3 regions of the Kitasatospora sp. NPDC057936 genome follow, and region 2 is predicted to be linked to each of the others. Evidence: riboswitches for the same ligand, from Rfam matches in the RefSeq annotation. Region 2 holds a riboswitch; each other region holds the start of a gene.
What was found. Region 2 has a riboswitch for cyclic di-AMP ahead of ACFVU9_RS40125 (transglycosylase family protein). Riboswitches for the same ligand answer to the same signal wherever they lie in the genome.

Region 1: linked by a shared signal. The riboswitch ahead of ACFVU9_RS06580 (transglycosylase family protein) and the one ahead of ACFVU9_RS40125 (transglycosylase family protein) in region 2 are both predicted to bind cyclic di-AMP.
Region 3: linked by a shared signal. The riboswitch ahead of ACFVU9_RS37460 (peptidoglycan DD-metalloendopeptidase family protein) and the one ahead of ACFVU9_RS40125 (transglycosylase family protein) in region 2 are both predicted to bind cyclic di-AMP.

Annotation. Positions count from the first base shown of each region.
Region 1 is NZ_JBHVPD010000008.1:14,568-19,408, reverse strand. It holds gene ACFVU9_RS06590 (LacI family DNA-binding transcriptional regulator) at 1-472, shown strand, start outside; gene ACFVU9_RS06585 (hypothetical protein) at 647-847, opposite strand; gene ACFVU9_RS06580 (transglycosylase family protein) at 1,132-2,460, opposite strand; cyclic di-AMP (ydaO/yuaA leader) riboswitch at 2,447-2,606, opposite strand; gene ACFVU9_RS06575 (hypothetical protein) at 2,969-3,946, opposite strand; gene ACFVU9_RS06570 (DUF397 domain-containing protein) at 4,518-4,790, shown strand.
Region 2 is NZ_JBHVPD010000121.1:7,488-12,328, reverse strand. It holds gene ACFVU9_RS40140 (MazG family protein) at 1-526, shown strand, start outside; gene ACFVU9_RS40135 (SDR family NAD(P)-dependent oxidoreductase) at 549-977, opposite strand; gene ACFVU9_RS40130 (cytochrome P450) at 1,244-2,527, shown strand; cyclic di-AMP (ydaO/yuaA leader) riboswitch at 2,738-2,906, shown strand; gene ACFVU9_RS40125 (transglycosylase family protein) at 2,912-3,841, shown strand; gene eno (phosphopyruvate hydratase) at 4,096-4,841, shown strand, end outside.
Region 3 is NZ_JBHVPD010000103.1:3,955-8,795, reverse strand. It holds gene ACFVU9_RS37470 (APC family permease) at 1-554, opposite strand, end outside; gene ACFVU9_RS37465 (sensor histidine kinase) at 839-2,290, shown strand; gene ACFVU9_RS37460 (peptidoglycan DD-metalloendopeptidase family protein) at 2,496-3,425, opposite strand; cyclic di-AMP (ydaO/yuaA leader) riboswitch at 3,428-3,608, opposite strand; gene ACFVU9_RS37455 (DHA2 family efflux MFS transporter permease subunit) at 3,920-4,841, shown strand, end outside.

The sequences.
Region 1 (4,841 bases), on a different contig from region 2:
CGGGCTGGCGGTCGGCCAGAGGCGGTACGTGCCGGTGCTGCGCAAGATCGAGGGCTTCACGGCCGCGATGCGCACCGTCCTCGGGCGGACGCAGGAGGAGGCCGAGGAGCTGGTCCACCACACGCTGTTCAGCGTCGAGGGCGGGCACGCGGCGGCGGGCGCGCTGCTGGACAAGGGGTGCACGGCGATCGTGTGCGGCAGCGACATGATGGCGCTCGGGGCGATCCGGGCGGTGCGGCAGCGGGGGCTGTCGGTGCCGCAGGACGTGTCGGTGGTCGGCTTCGACGACTCGCCGCTGATCGCCTTCACCGAGCCGCCGCTGACGACGATCCGCCAGCCGGTCGAGGCGATGGCGACGGCGGCGGTGGACGCGCTGCTGGAGGAGGTGGGCGGGAACGCCGCCCAGCGCGGGGAGTTCATGTTCCAGCCGGAGTTGGTCATGCGCGGCTCCACGGGGGCCTGCGCGCGCTGAGGCCGGTGACGGCCGTGTGAAGGGCCCCGGAGGGCGGTTGCTCTCCGGGGCCCTTCGGCGTGCCGTGCCGGGCTGTGCTGGGCTTGTGCTGTGCTGTGCCGGGCTGTGCTGTGCTGTGCTGGGCTTGTGCTGCGCCGTGCTGGGCTGTGCCGCGAGTGCCGTGCCGGGCCGGGGTCAGCCCTCCTGGACGGTCGGGCGGTCGGCGGTGACGCGGTGGCCGTCGGCGGCGTCGCCGGTGCGGGTCTCGGTGCGGCGACCGCGGGCCAGGTAGTCGCGCAGGATCAGTTCGACGGCGTCCTGGGGACTCTTGGTGCCGGAGAGCATCATCGCGTCGATCGCGAGGTTCGCGTCGAGCGTGACGGTGACCTGGGCCATGGGTGACTCCTCCTCGGGTGCAGAGCAGCAGCATGCCCGCTGGGCCGGGGTTTGACCACGCGAATGCTCCGATGCGCGGAGCCGCGGGTGCGCGCCGGGGGGAGGCGGCACGGACTTCGGAGGCGGGTACGCCGAAGCCCCGGGGAGAGCGACCAGTCTCTCCCCGGGGCGGTGGGCGGGTGACAGATGACAGATAACAGATGATGAAATCTGTTATCTGTCATCTGTTCGCTGTCATCCGCGATCCGTCACCCGTCCCCGGCGGGACGGTTCCGGAAGGATCCTCAGACGCGGCCGGCGAAGTCCGGCGCCCAGTTGGCGATGGTCTGCAGGCGGACGCCCGAGCTCGGGTTGGCGGCCTCGACGTACTGGCCGCCGCCGATGTAGATGGCGACGTGGTAGACGCCGGAGTCCTGGCCGTTGTTGGACCAGAACAGCAGGTCGCCCGGCTGCAGGCTGTCCAGCGAGACGTGGGTGCTCGCGGCGGCCTGGTCGTTGGCGACGCGCGGGATGGAGATGCCCGCGGCGCGCAGCGCGGCCTGGGTCAGGCCCGAGCAGTCCCAGCCGCCGTTGCCGGTGCCACCGTAGACGTACGCCTGGCCGACCTGCGCCTTGGCGAAGCTGACCGCGGCGGCCATCGAGCCGGTGACGGCCGGGGCCGGGGTCTGCGCCTGGGCGGAGGGCTTGGCGGCGGGCTTCGAGGACGGCTTGGCGGCCGGGGTCTGGGCCTCGGCGGCCGGCTGGGCGTTCACGGCGTTCCCGGCGGAGGACTGGCCCGGCTTCTGCGAGCGGTCGAACCAGTTGAAGTCACCGGACTGGCCGGCCGGAGCCTGGGCGGAGTCGCCGAAGGACAGGTGCTGGCCCGGGTAGATGGTGTCCGGACCGTCGGTCAGGGTGCCGCGGTTCAGCTCGTACAGGCGCTGCCAGCCGCCCTTGACGTTGTGCTTGTCGGCGATCGTGGACAGCCAGTCGCCGGCCACGACGGTGTAGTCCGAGGCACCGGCCTGGGTGGTGCCGCCCTGGGTCCAGTCCTGGCGCTTCTGCGCCCAGGTGCCCTTGGCGGAGTCGGCGGCGGCCGGGGCCTGCGCCTGGTCCTGCGCCGGGGCGGCGGGCTTGGCGGCGGGCTTCGGGGCCGGCTTGACGGCCGGGGCGGCCGGGGCGGCCGGGGCGGCCTTCGCGGTGCTCGCGGCGGCGGAGGTGTCGACGGCGGCCGGGGCGCCGCCCGCGGTCAGGCCGGCCTGGACGGAGCACACGGGCCAGGCGCCGGGGCCCTGCGAGGCGAGGACCTTCTCGGCGACGGCGATCTGCTGGTCCTTGGTGGCCTGGTTGGCCTGCGGGGCGTACGAGGTGCCGCCGAAGGCGGCCCAGGTGCTGGAGGTGAACTGCAGGCCGCCGTAGAAGCCGTTGCCGGTGTTGATGCTCCAGTCGCCGCTGCTCTCGCACTGGGCGACCTTGTCCCAGGTGGCGACGGAGGCGGCGGAGGCGGTGCCGGAGGTGAGGCAGGGGATGGTGAGGCCGACGCCGGCGACGCCGAGGGCGGCGATCACGCGGCGGGTGCGGCTGGACAGGCGAGTGCCGTTGGTGGGCAGCATGAAGACGCGGTCCTCTCCCACGCCTGCGAGGTGAGCTGTCGGATTCGGGCCGGAGTTGCCCGGCCGCGCTGTGGCGCGGCTTCACCCCTAGCCCAGGACCGTTCCGTGGATCGGTCCGGGGCGACTTACCTGTGGGTCCCCCGCTCCTGCCGTGGTGCGTTTTCGCGCTTCCAGCGCACCCGACGGCAGGACTCGGCGTTGCGGATGTGCTGGGTCCGTGTGGTCACGAACGGGGAGCACGTTAAGCAGACTTAAGTACGAACTGCAAATACCTGTGATGCGCATCACGGATTATGGAAAGCCACCAAAACTTTCCTTCTCCAAGATCGAAAATGATCGTTTTCTCGCAATAAACCTGCGGATGTGCACAACTGGCAGGTTCTCAGGAATCGCATGACGGACGGTCATCCGATCGCAAACAATCACAGAACGGACATCTCGCGCATTCGGCTCTTAATTCCCTTACGCCGCAAGCCGAAAGGGCCCGGAGCGTGGTCGCTCCGAGCCCTTCCGTACGCGTTGTCGGCGGTTACTCGCCGGCGGCCTCCCCGGTCGCCCCGGAGGCCGTCCCGCCGGCCGCGTGGGCCGCGCGGGAGCCCTCGGAGGCGGCCTCCGCCGCCTCGGCCTCGGCCTGGGCCTGCGCGGCGGCCAGGGCCTCCGCGGACGGCGCCGGCAGCGCGGCCAGGTACAGCGAGGCGATGAGCTGGCCGACCGTCTGGTAGGCGCCGAGCGGCGCGGCGGACGGGCAGCCGGTCTCCTCGGCGGCCGTGGCGAGCAGCTCGGAGTCCGCCTCCGGGCCGATCACCAGCGGGGCCAGCGCGGGGCGCTGCGAGCCGGTCTCCTTGAGGTGCGCGACGGCGGCGGCGACCGAGCCGGGCACGTCGAGCGCGGCGGGGACGACCGGGACGGCCAGGCGGGCGGCCAGCAGCACGCCGGTGATGCCGGCGGCGGCCGCGGCGTCCTCGCCGCCGACGGTGGTCAGCACGACGCCGTCCGCGGCGGTCGCGATGGCGAACAGGCGGGCGCGGTCGGCGCGGGCCAGCCCGGCCTCGGACAGGCGGACGTGGACGGCCTCGGCCAGCAGCGGGTGCGGGCCCAGCACGTCGGTGACGTGCGCGCCGTACTCGGCGGCGAGTGCGTGGAGTTCGGGCAGGAAGTCGTGCGGGCCGGGCACCAGGGGTACCAGGATCGGTGCCGGGACGCCGGCCTCGGCGGCGGCCGCCAGCAGCTCGCCGATGCTGCGCTCGGTGCCGTCCGCGCCCTCGGTGCCGTCGCCGGGGAGGTAGCCCACCGCGGTCTGGACGCCGTTCTGCTCGCTGCGGACGATCGAGAGCAGCTCCTCGACGACCGAGCGGGACTCGGGCCCGGCGGTCGCGGGCACGGCGAGCACCAGGGCCGGGGAGCCGGACGGGATCTCGGGGCGCTCGGGGCGACGGTGGCGCCCCCGCGCACGGGAGCCTGGAGTGCGAACGGGCAGTGGCGCGCCCGGGATGGCTGCGGTGCTCATGGCGGAGATCGTAGGACATCGGCCCGTCAGGGCTGCAGTCGGCTGCCGTGCCGGTTTCGCGCGAGCGTGGTGTGCGCGGCGCGCGGAGCTCTCGCGTGCGCGGGTCGATGAGCGGTCATTAGGTCATATTCCGGACATACCTGGCCCAACCCCCGCGCGTCCGCCGGTATCTCCTGGAGACGTGTCCGGTGGGGCGTCACGTTGCACCCGTGGCGCGTGAGATGTCTCACAGTCGACGGGCGGTCTGACGGAGGGTCACGAGTGCGCGACTCCCGGCTTTCGAAGATCAACATTTAGCGGGGAGCCGCTCACGGCCGGTTATCGGAAGCGGGCCGGTTCGGTCGGCTATGTCCGTTTACGTACCGTCAGGAGAAGGGTCCGTGAAGAGTTCAGGTCGGCCGGTGAAAGGCCTCGTGCACCTGCACCGTCTCGTGCTGATGCACGTGCACAAGGGCTATCATCGCGTCAAGTGAGGCGTTGTGCCGGGCTGGTACGGGGCCGGCCCGTTCGTTCGGCGGGTGCCGGGGGCGCCGCGCTGGACCGCAACTCCGGGGCTCTTCGGGAGACTTCTATGCACGACTCGCACGAATCGCAGGAACTGGGCGGCTCGTACGGTCCCTACAACGGGATGGCCGCCACCGAGCTGGAGGGAGTGGTCTGGCAGAAGAGCCTGCACAGCAACTCCCAGGGCAACTGCGTCGAGTTCGCCGCGCTGCCGGGGGGCGACGTGGCGATGCGCAACTCGCGCTTCCCGGACGGTCCGGCGCTCATCTACACGCGGGCCGAGATCGCCGCGATGCTGTTGGGGGCCAAGGACGGGGAGTTCGACCACCTGTCCGCCTGACCGGACGTCCATCCGGCCGTTCACCGGGCCATCCGGCCGTTCACCGGGCCG
Region 2 (4,841 bases):
CGAGGCGATCGAGGAGGGGGACCGGGAGACGCTGCGCGAGGAGCTGGGGGACGTCCTGCTCCAGGTGTTCTTCCACTCGCGGATCGCCGAGGAGCACCCGACCGACGCCTTCTCGATCGACGACGTGGCCGGTGACCTGGTCGAGAAGCTGATGTACCGGCACCCGCACGTGTTCGGGGACGTCGAGGCGGAGGGCGCCGCCGAGGTCGAGGCGAACTGGGAGCAGCTGAAGGCGGCCGAGAAGGCGGACCGCGAGTCGGTGCTGGACGGCGTGCCGGCCGGGCTGCCGTCGCTCGCGTACGCGGCGAAGCTGGTGTCGCGGGTGCGCCGGGCCGGGTTCGAGGGCGTGCCGGACGAGTCGTACGAGCTGCCCGCGGAGCTCACGGAGGAGTCCGCGGGCAGGCTGCTGCTGGCCGTGGCGCAGCGGGCGCACGACGCGGGGGTGGACGTGGACGCGGCGCTGCGCGCGGCGGCGCGCGCCTACCGGGACGCGGTCCGCGAGGCCGAGGGCCTCAAGCCGGAGTAGACGCGGGGGAAGGGGAAGGGCCTCAGGCCGCCGTCACCGCGTCCTGGACGGTGGTCCGCGGCTGGGGCAGGACGACCTCGCCGATGGCCTCGCCGACGAGGGCGACGAGTTCGGCGAGGCGCTCCAGGCCGAGATGGTCGGGAAGGTCGGCGAGGGAGATGATCCGCTCGCCGTCCGGGCCGGCGACGCAGAACAGGTCGATCGGCCCGAGGTGCTTCTCGGCGGTGTCGACGAGCGCGGCGACGTCGCTGGGGCGGCGGACGTCCCCGCCGACGCCGACGACGGGGCAGCCGGGCCGGTCGAGTTCGCCGGCGAGGTCCTCGGCGACGCCGGCCCGCTGGTCGGCGATCAGCACTCCGGCGGCGCCGGCCGCGGTGAACCGGCGGGCGAGGTCGGCTCCCGACCCGCCGTCGAGTACCGCGATGACGACGACTGCCCCGGTGACCCGCATGGTGCGCTCCTCCCTGTGGGCGGTCCGCACTGACGCCCACGATTTCTGCCGAGGATCGTAGGCAGGTCCTGACCCTCCGCAACAGGGGTTACCCCTCAGGTGACCAGGCTCACGCCTGCCCACCGTCCAAGAGCTGTCCAAAACCCGTCCACGCACTGTCCACGGGCCGTTCGCGGGGCGTTGAGGAACGGTCCGCGGGTCGTTGACGATCCGGTCACTCACCGTAGATGGCGGGGTGCCCCCGACCCACCGGATACGGTCGTCCCATGCCAGTTCAGCCCGACGCCGCCCGCCCGCCGCTCTTCACGTGGGAGTTCGCCGCCGACCCGTACCCGGCGTACGCGTGGCTGCGCGAGCACGCCCCGGTGCACCGCACCACGCTGCCGAGCGGGGTGGACGCCTGGCTGGTGACGCGGTACGCGGACGCGCGGCAGGCGCTGGCGGACGGCCGGCTGTCGAAGAACCCGGCGCACCACAGCGAGCAGGCGCACCGCACCGGCCGGGTCGGGATCCCGGGGGAGCGGCAGGCGGACCTGATGACGCACCTGCTGAACATCGACCCGCCGGACCACACCCGGCTGCGCCGCCTGGTGTCGAAGGCGTTCACGCCGCGCCGGGTGGCCGAGTTCGAGCCGCGGGTGCAGCAGCTCACCGACCGCCTGATCGACGGCTTCGCGCAGCGCGGTTCGGCGGACCTCATCCACGAGTTCGCGTTCCCGCTCCCCATCTACGCGATCTGCGACATGCTCGGCGTGCCGGCCGAGGACCAGGACGACTTCCGTGACTGGGCCGGCATGATGATCCGCCACGGGGGCGGCCAACGCGGCGGCGTGGGGCGGGCGGTGAAGCGGATGCGGGCGTACCTGCTGGAGCTGATCCACCGCAAGCGGGCGGACCTCGGGGACGACCTGATCTCGGGCCTGATCCGGGCGAGCGACCACGGCGAGCACCTCACCGAGAACGAGGCCGCCGCGATGGCGTTCATCCTCCTGTTCGCCGGCTTCGAGACGACCGTCAACCTGATCGGCAACGGGACGTACGCGCTGCTGCGCAACCCGGAGCAGCGCCGCCTGCTGCAGGAGTCGGTGGCGCGGGGCGAGACGGCGCTGCTGGAGACCGGGATCGAGGAACTCCTGCGCTACGACGGTCCGGTGGAGCTGGCGACGTGGCGGTTCGCGACCCACCCGCTGACCATCGGCGGGGTGGACATCCCGGTCGGCGACCCGGTGCTCGTGGTGCTGGCGGCGGCGGACCGGGATCCGGCCAGGTTCTCGGACGAGAACACCCTGGACCTGGCCCGGGCGGACAACCCGCACCTGGGTTTCGGGCACGGCATCCACTACTGCATCGGCGCCCCGCTGGCCAGGCTCGAAGGCCGGTCGGCGCTGGCCACGCTGTTGTCCCGGCTGCCCGATATCGCGCTGGCGGAAAGCCCGGAGAACCTGCGGTGGCGCGGTGGCCTGATCATGCGCGGATTGCGCGAACTTCCGGTCGAATTCAGTCCCGAGAGCCGTTCACCGCACGCGCTTCCCGACGCTCCGACACACTGACGGGACGTCGCGAACCGGTACGGATCGGCCGTATGAACACCCATCAATCCGGACAAACAACCGCCGTTGGTAGGCGATCGACCACGTGCCGTAATTTCTGTGTGATGTCTGCGATATGAGCTTGTGATTGGTCTGAGGATCTGTCTACTCTCCCTGGAGTTCGCAGCTGCGGACCCCGAGTGCGGAACGCCGAGTCCTGCCCGCCGCGCCACGGGAAACCGACCAGAACCCTGGGCAGGGGCGGGGGAACCAGGTTTGTTGCCGTTCCTCCACGGCTTGGGGTGAAGCCGCCCGAGCGGAATCGTTTCCGCAGACGGCGGCCGGGCCACCTCCCGGTCCGAACCCGACAGCTCACCTCGCAGGCGTGCGGAGAGGGACCCCTTCATGCTGTTCGTTGGAACCGGTCGTCACCGCCGTCGCACCCAGACCGAGAAGGCCATCGCCGTCGCCGGAGTGGCCGGCGTCGGACTCGCGATGCCGATCCTCACCGCCACCGGCGCCTCCGCCGCCCCGGCCTCCGCCTGGGACTCCGTCGCCCAGTGCGAGAGCGGCGGCGACTGGGGCATCAACACCGGCAACGGCTTCTACGGCGGCCTGCAGTTCACCTCCAGCACCTGGAAGGCCTTCGGCGGCACCGCGTACGCGGCGCAGGCCAACCAGGCCTCCAAGGGCCAGCAGATCGCGGTGGCCGAGAAGGTCCTGGCCTCGCAGGGTCCGGGCGCCTGGCCGGTCTGCTCGAAGAAGGCCGGCCTGTCGAAGGGCGGCGCCCCCGCCGCCGTCGACACCTCCGACGCCAAGCCCGCCGCGCAGCAGCACTCCCAGCCGGTGCAGCAGCAGCCCGCGGCGAAGCCGGCCCAGCCGAAGCCGGCTCAGAAGCCCGCCCAGCAGCAGTACCAGCAGCACACGCAGCAGGCCCAGCAGCAGCCGCAGGCCCCGGGCTTCTCCGGCAAGGCCGGCTGGGACGCCGACGCGAAGGTGTACTGGTACCAGAACAATGGCACCTGGTACTGGACCAGCCACCAGGGCGTCTACCAGCAGTACGCGGGCCAGGCCCAGCAGCAGGCCGCCCAGCAGCAGTACGCCCAGCAGCAGGTCCAGCAGCAGTACGCCCAGCCGCAGCAGCAAGCCCCCCGCGCCGCCGTCGCCCCGCAGGGCGGCCACGACTACACCGTCCACGCCGGTGACACGCTGTCGAGCATCGCGTCCGCCCAGGGTGTGCACGGCGGCTGGCAGTCGGTCTACGACGGCAACCGCGGCACCGTCGGCGGCGACCCGAACCTGATCCTGCCCGGCCAGGTGCTGCACCTCGGCTGACGCCGGCCGGAACCGGTGCGACACGCCACGGAGGGGGCCGACCCCGGATCGGCCCCCTTCGTCCGCTTCCGCCCCTTTTCCCGGGGAGCCCAGGTGAACTACCGGTAAGTAGCCCGGCCACACGCTGAGACGGGACCGAGGTCGGCGTGGCCCCGGGACCACGTGCGGTTAGGCTCTGGTCGTAACGACTCCGCAATCATCCCGCCGGCCGCACCACTGGTCAGCGGGACCCTGCTTCCGCAAGGAGATGCCTCGTGCCGTCCATCGATGTCGTCGTAGCCCGTGAGATCCTCGACTCGCGTGGCAACCCCACGGTCGAGGTCGAGGTCGGCCTCGACGACGGCAGCACCGGTCGTGCCGCTGTCCCGTCGGGTGCCTCCACCGGCGCCTTCGAGGCGCTGGAGCTCCGCGACGGTGACAAGAACCGCTACTTCGGCAAGGGCGTGGAGAAGGCCGTCCTGGCCGTCATCGAGCAGATCGGCCCGGAGCTGGTCGGCTACGACGCCACCGAGCAGCGCCTGATCGACCAGGCCATGCTCGACCTGGACGCCACCCCGGACAAGTCCTCGCTCGGCGCCAACGCCATCCTGGGCGTCTCGCTGGCCGTCGCGCACGCCGCCTCCGAGGCGAGCGACCTGCCGCTGTTCCGCTACCTGGGCGGCCCGAACGCGCACGTCCTGCCGGTCCCGATGATGAACATCCTCAACGGCGGCTCGCACGCGGACTCCAACGTCGACATCCAGGAGTTCATGATCGCCCCGATCGGCGCGGAGTCCTTCTCCGAGGCCGTCCGCTGGGGCGTCGAGGTCTACCACACCCTCAAGGGCGTCCTGAAGGAGCGCGGCCTGTCCACCGGCCTCGGCGACGAGGGCGGCTTCGCGCCGAACCTGGACAGCAACCGCGAGGCCCTGGACCTCATCACCGAGGCCATCCAGAAGGCCGGCTACGTGCCCGGCCGCGACATCGCGCTGGCCCTGGACGTCGCCGCCTCCGAGTTCTA
Region 3 (4,841 bases), on a different contig from region 2:
ACCGCGAGCGACACCGCCCCCAGCACCCCGACCTCCAGCACCAGCGCCACCCCGAGCACCCGCGCGGTCAGGTGCAGGTCGAACCAGGCCATCACCCCGATCACCAGCAGCCCGGCCGCCGCGTACCACCCCCACCCGAGGTCCACGCCCAGCTGCGCCCGCACCAGCCCACGCAGCGCGTACGCGAAGAAACCGACGACGGAGGCCTCGAAGGCGACGTACGCGAGCAGCGCGAGCAGCCCGGCCGCCATCCCCACCACGCGTCCGAGCCCGTGCGAGACGTACCCGTAGAACGCGCCGGCCGCGGTGATGTGCCGGGCCATCGCCACGTACCCGACCGAGAACACGGTGAGCACGAGCGTCGCCACCACGTACGCGGCGGGCGCGTCGGCCCCGTTGCCCTGCCCGACGACGATGGGCAGGTTCCCGGTCATCGCGGTGATCGGAGCGGCGGTGGCGACCGCCATGAACACCACCCCCACGAGCCCCACCGACCCCGGCTTCAGCCGGTCGACCCCACGCTCCACCGCCCGCCCGCCGCTCTGGACCGCCATCCGCCCGCCTCCGACCACCGCACCCGACCACCGCACCCGACCGGCGCCATCGCAGCACGCCGAAGGCCCGCACGCCGAACAAATCGTCAACGAACGACCATTCCGGCCACTCCACCGGACGCAGTCTTGATCTCCACGTCAGCCGGCTCTCATCGCCGTCTCACGGTCGCGGTGGATCGTGGCCCGACGATGGACGAACACCCGGGGGAATGGGAGCCATGACGGCAGAGGACAAGGAAAGACCGGGTAGGGAGAGACCGGGCACGGCCCACTGGTTCGGCCGGATGACGCTCCGCGGCCGGCTCGCACTCTTCACCGCGGCCGCGGTCTCGCTGGCGGTCGTGGCCTGCGCGGTGGCCGGCTGGTTCGTCGCGCGCGACGAGATGGTCAACCAGGTCGACCAGACGCTGTCGCACGCGTGGATGCCGGGCGACCGGCCGCCGAGCGGCGCGCAGATCAAGGCGCTGAACGACTGGTGCAACGGCGCGGCCGGGCAGCCCTGGATGCCCAGGGGGGACACCGTCCCCACGGTGATCGTCGCCGACGGCACCTCCTGTCCGCAGAAGGACCCCCGCGCCGTGGTCGCCACCCCGGACGACCTGCCCGTCGCGCAGAGCGGGAGCAGCGGCCCGCACGCCGCCTCGCTGTTCCGCGACGGCCGCACCGTGGACGGCACCCCGGTGCGGGTCTACGTGGTCAGCTTCGGCCCGGTGATGTTCGACAACGCCGCCTCCACCGCCGCCGTGGCGCTCGCCCAGCCGCTCGAACCGGTGCAGGACGCGCTCACCGAGCTCGCCCTGATCACCGCCGGCGCCGCGGCCGTCGTCATCGCGCTCGCCGCCGCGGGCGCCCTGTGGATCGCCCGCACCGCCCTGCGCCCGGTCGACCGCCTCACCCGCGCGGCCCAGCACATCGCCCGCACCCAGGAGCCGGGCGTGACGATCGAGGTCTCCGGCCACGACGAGATCGCCCGCTTCGGCGAGGCCTTCAACGCGATGAGCACCGCCCTCGCCGGTTCGCTGGACAGCCAGACCCGGCTGATCGCCGACGCCGGCCACGAACTGCGCACCCCGCTGGCCTCCATGCGCACCAACGTCGACCTGCTCATCCGCAGCCAGGAGTCCGGCCGCCCGCTGCCCGAGGCGACGCTCACCCGGATCCTCGGCAACATGAAGGCGCAGATGACGGAACTCTCCACCCTCATCGGCGACCTGCTCGAACTGTCCCGCCCCGCCGACGCCCGCGGCGCGAAGCCACTGCCCGTCGTCGCCCTGCACGACATCGCCGCCCGGGCCGTCGAACGGGCCGAACTGCGCGGCCCCGGCCTGGTGTTCGGCGCCGACCTGACGCCCTGGTACGTACGCGCCGATCCGCACGCGCTGGAGCGCGCGGTGATCAACCTGCTGGACAACGCGGTGAAGTTCAGCCCGCCCGGCGGCCGGATCGGCGTCTCGCTGGCGGACGGCGAACTCGCCGTCCGCGACGAGGGCCCCGGCATCGCCGCCGAGGACCTCCCGCACGTCTTCGACCGCTTCTGGCGCTCCCCGTCCGCCCGCCAACTGCCGGGATCCGGCCTGGGGCTGGCGATCGTCGCCCGCACGGTCCGCGCGGCCGGCGGCGAGGTCGCGCTCGCACCGGCCGGCCCGGACGGCGGCACCGTCGCGACCGTCCGGCTGCCGGGCGCGGCCACACCGCCGCCGGAGACGCCCCCGCCGGCCGGCGCCGGCCGGAGCTGAGGCCCGCGACGAGAACGGGGGGCGGGAAAACAGCGACCGGCCCGGCCCACGAGGAGTCCTCGTGGGCCGGGCCGGTCTGGGCGTGTCCCGCGCCCATGTCCGCCGGTGCGGCGATCACCCGGTCGAGCGGTCACCCGACATGACCATCCCGGACGATCGTTTCGCCCCGCACCTACGGTGGTCCGTCATCCCCGAAGGGGGGAGCTCAGAGCGCGACGCCGTGCGCCCGGAGGTAGGCGACCGGGTCGATGTCCGAGCCGTACTCCGGCCCGGTGCGGATCTCGAAGTGCAGGTGCGGGCCGGTCACGTTGCCGGTGGCACCGGACAGGCCGAGCTGCTGGCCGACGGTCACGGACTGGCCGACCGTCACGCCGATCGAGGACAGGTGCGCGTACTGCGCGTACTTGCCGTCGGCGAGCTGGATCTCGACCTCGTTGCCGTAGGCACCACCGTTGTCGGCCTTCACCACGACGCCGTTGGCGACGGCGCGCACCGGGGTGCCGGTGGAGGCGACGAAGTCCTGGCCGGTGTGGTGGCCGGAGGCCCACATCGCGCCGGCGACGCCGTAGGCCTCGCCGAGCACCGGGTTGGCGAGCGGGGCGACGTAGCCGGAGGCGGCGGCGACCGGAGCGGCGGCCGGAGCCTGCGCGGGCTGGGCCACGGTGGCCTGGACCTGCACCTGGGCACCCGGGGTGGTGGCCTCGGTCTGGACCTGCACCTGCGGCTTGGCGGCCGGGGCGGCGGGCTTCTGAGCGGGAGCGGCCGGGGCGGCCGGGGCGGCCTGGGCCGCGATCGCGAGCGACTGACCCGGGAAGATCAGGTTCGGGTTGGCGCCGACCACGGAACGGTTGTGCGCGTACAGCGCCTGCCAACCGCCCTCGACGTGCTTGGCGTCGGCGATCTTCGAGAGGGTGTCACCGCTGACGACCCGGTAGGAGGCGTCGCCCTGGGCGGCGGCCGGAGCGGCCGGGGCCGAGGCGGCGGCGACCGGAGCGGCGGGGGCGCCGGGGGCGGTGTGGGCCTGGGCGCTCATCGCGGTGACGAGCGGGAGGGCGAAGGAGACACCGGTGACGGCGGTCGCGATGCCGATGCGGGCGGCGCGGGGCAGGGTGATACGACGAGCCTGAGCAGGCATGGAAGTTTCCTCTCCGACGCCTGCGAGGTGAGCTGTCGGGTTCGGGCTGGAGTTGCCCGGCCGCATGCGCGGCTTCACCCCGAGCCGGCCCTGGAACTTCCGCGCAAACAGCGCGAATTCCGGTCCGGCGACTTACCTGTGGGTCCCCCGCTCCTGCCGTACAGAGTTCAGTGCGAGCCACCGGGCAGCGGCAGGACTCGGCGTTCCACCCGGTGGATCCGTCCGGGCTGGCCGGTCGGTCGCTGAACTAAAACTCATCCGTCCGGGTGAAGCAATGTCGATCTCTTGAACCCGCAACAACCCCACCCGCGACGATGACGCTCCGAATGATCCGGAATACGGTGCGTGCACAATCCATTCACTGCCCGCAGCGGATCAACGACCCTCCGCCGACGAGCCGACCCCTCCGTGACCACGCGATCACCCACCGCACCCCCCGGACGCACCACCGGTGACCCTTGTCACGTGCACCCCGCCGGGCGGAGGATCGGGCCGTGGCCACAACCAACGCCGGCTCCTTGCGCCTGGGCACCGCGCAGGGACGCTGGGTCCTCCTGGCAACAGTGCTCGGCTCCAGCATGGCGATGCTCGACGGCACCGTGGTGAACGTCGCCCTGCCCCGCATCGGCACCGACCTCGGCGCCACCCTCGCGTCCCTGCAGTGGACGCTGAACGCCTATCTGCTGACGCTCGCCGGGCTCATCCTGCTCGGCGGCGCGCTCGGCGACCGCTACGGCCGGCGCCGGGTCTTCCTGCTCGGCGTGGTCTGGTTCGCCGTCGCCTCCGCGGCCTGCGCCGCCGCGCCGAACATCCAGGTGCTGATCGCCGCACGCGCCGTCCAGGGCATCGGCGGGGCGCTGCTGACGCCCGGTTCGCTCGCCATGCTCCAGGCGGTCTTCCACCCGGACGACCGCTCGGCCGCGGTCGGCCTGTGGTCCGGCCTCGGCGGCGTGTCGGCGGCCGTCGGCCCGTTCGTCGGCGGCTGGCTCGTGGACGGCCCCGGCTGGCGCTGGATCTTCCTGCTCAACCTGCCGCTCGCCGCCGCCGTGATCGCGGTCGCCACCCGCTACGTCCCCGAGAGCCGGGACGAGAGCGCCACCGGCCGCTTCGACGTGCTCGGCTCGGTGCTCGCCGCCCTCGCGCTCGGCACCTTCACCTACGCGCTGACGGCGGGCGGCGAGGGCCTGTCCCCCGTTGTCTGGGTCACCGGCGTGCTCGGGCTCGTGCTCGGCGCGGCCTTCATCGTCGTCGAACGCCGCGCCCCCGAACCGATGCTGCCGCTCGGGCTGTTCTCCTCGCGGCTGTTCACCGCCGTGAACCTCGTCACCCTCTGCGTGTACGCGGCGTTCAGCGGCGTCTTCTTCCTCCTGGTCGTCCAGCTGCAGATCGTCGCCCGCTTCTCGCCGCTGGTGTCCG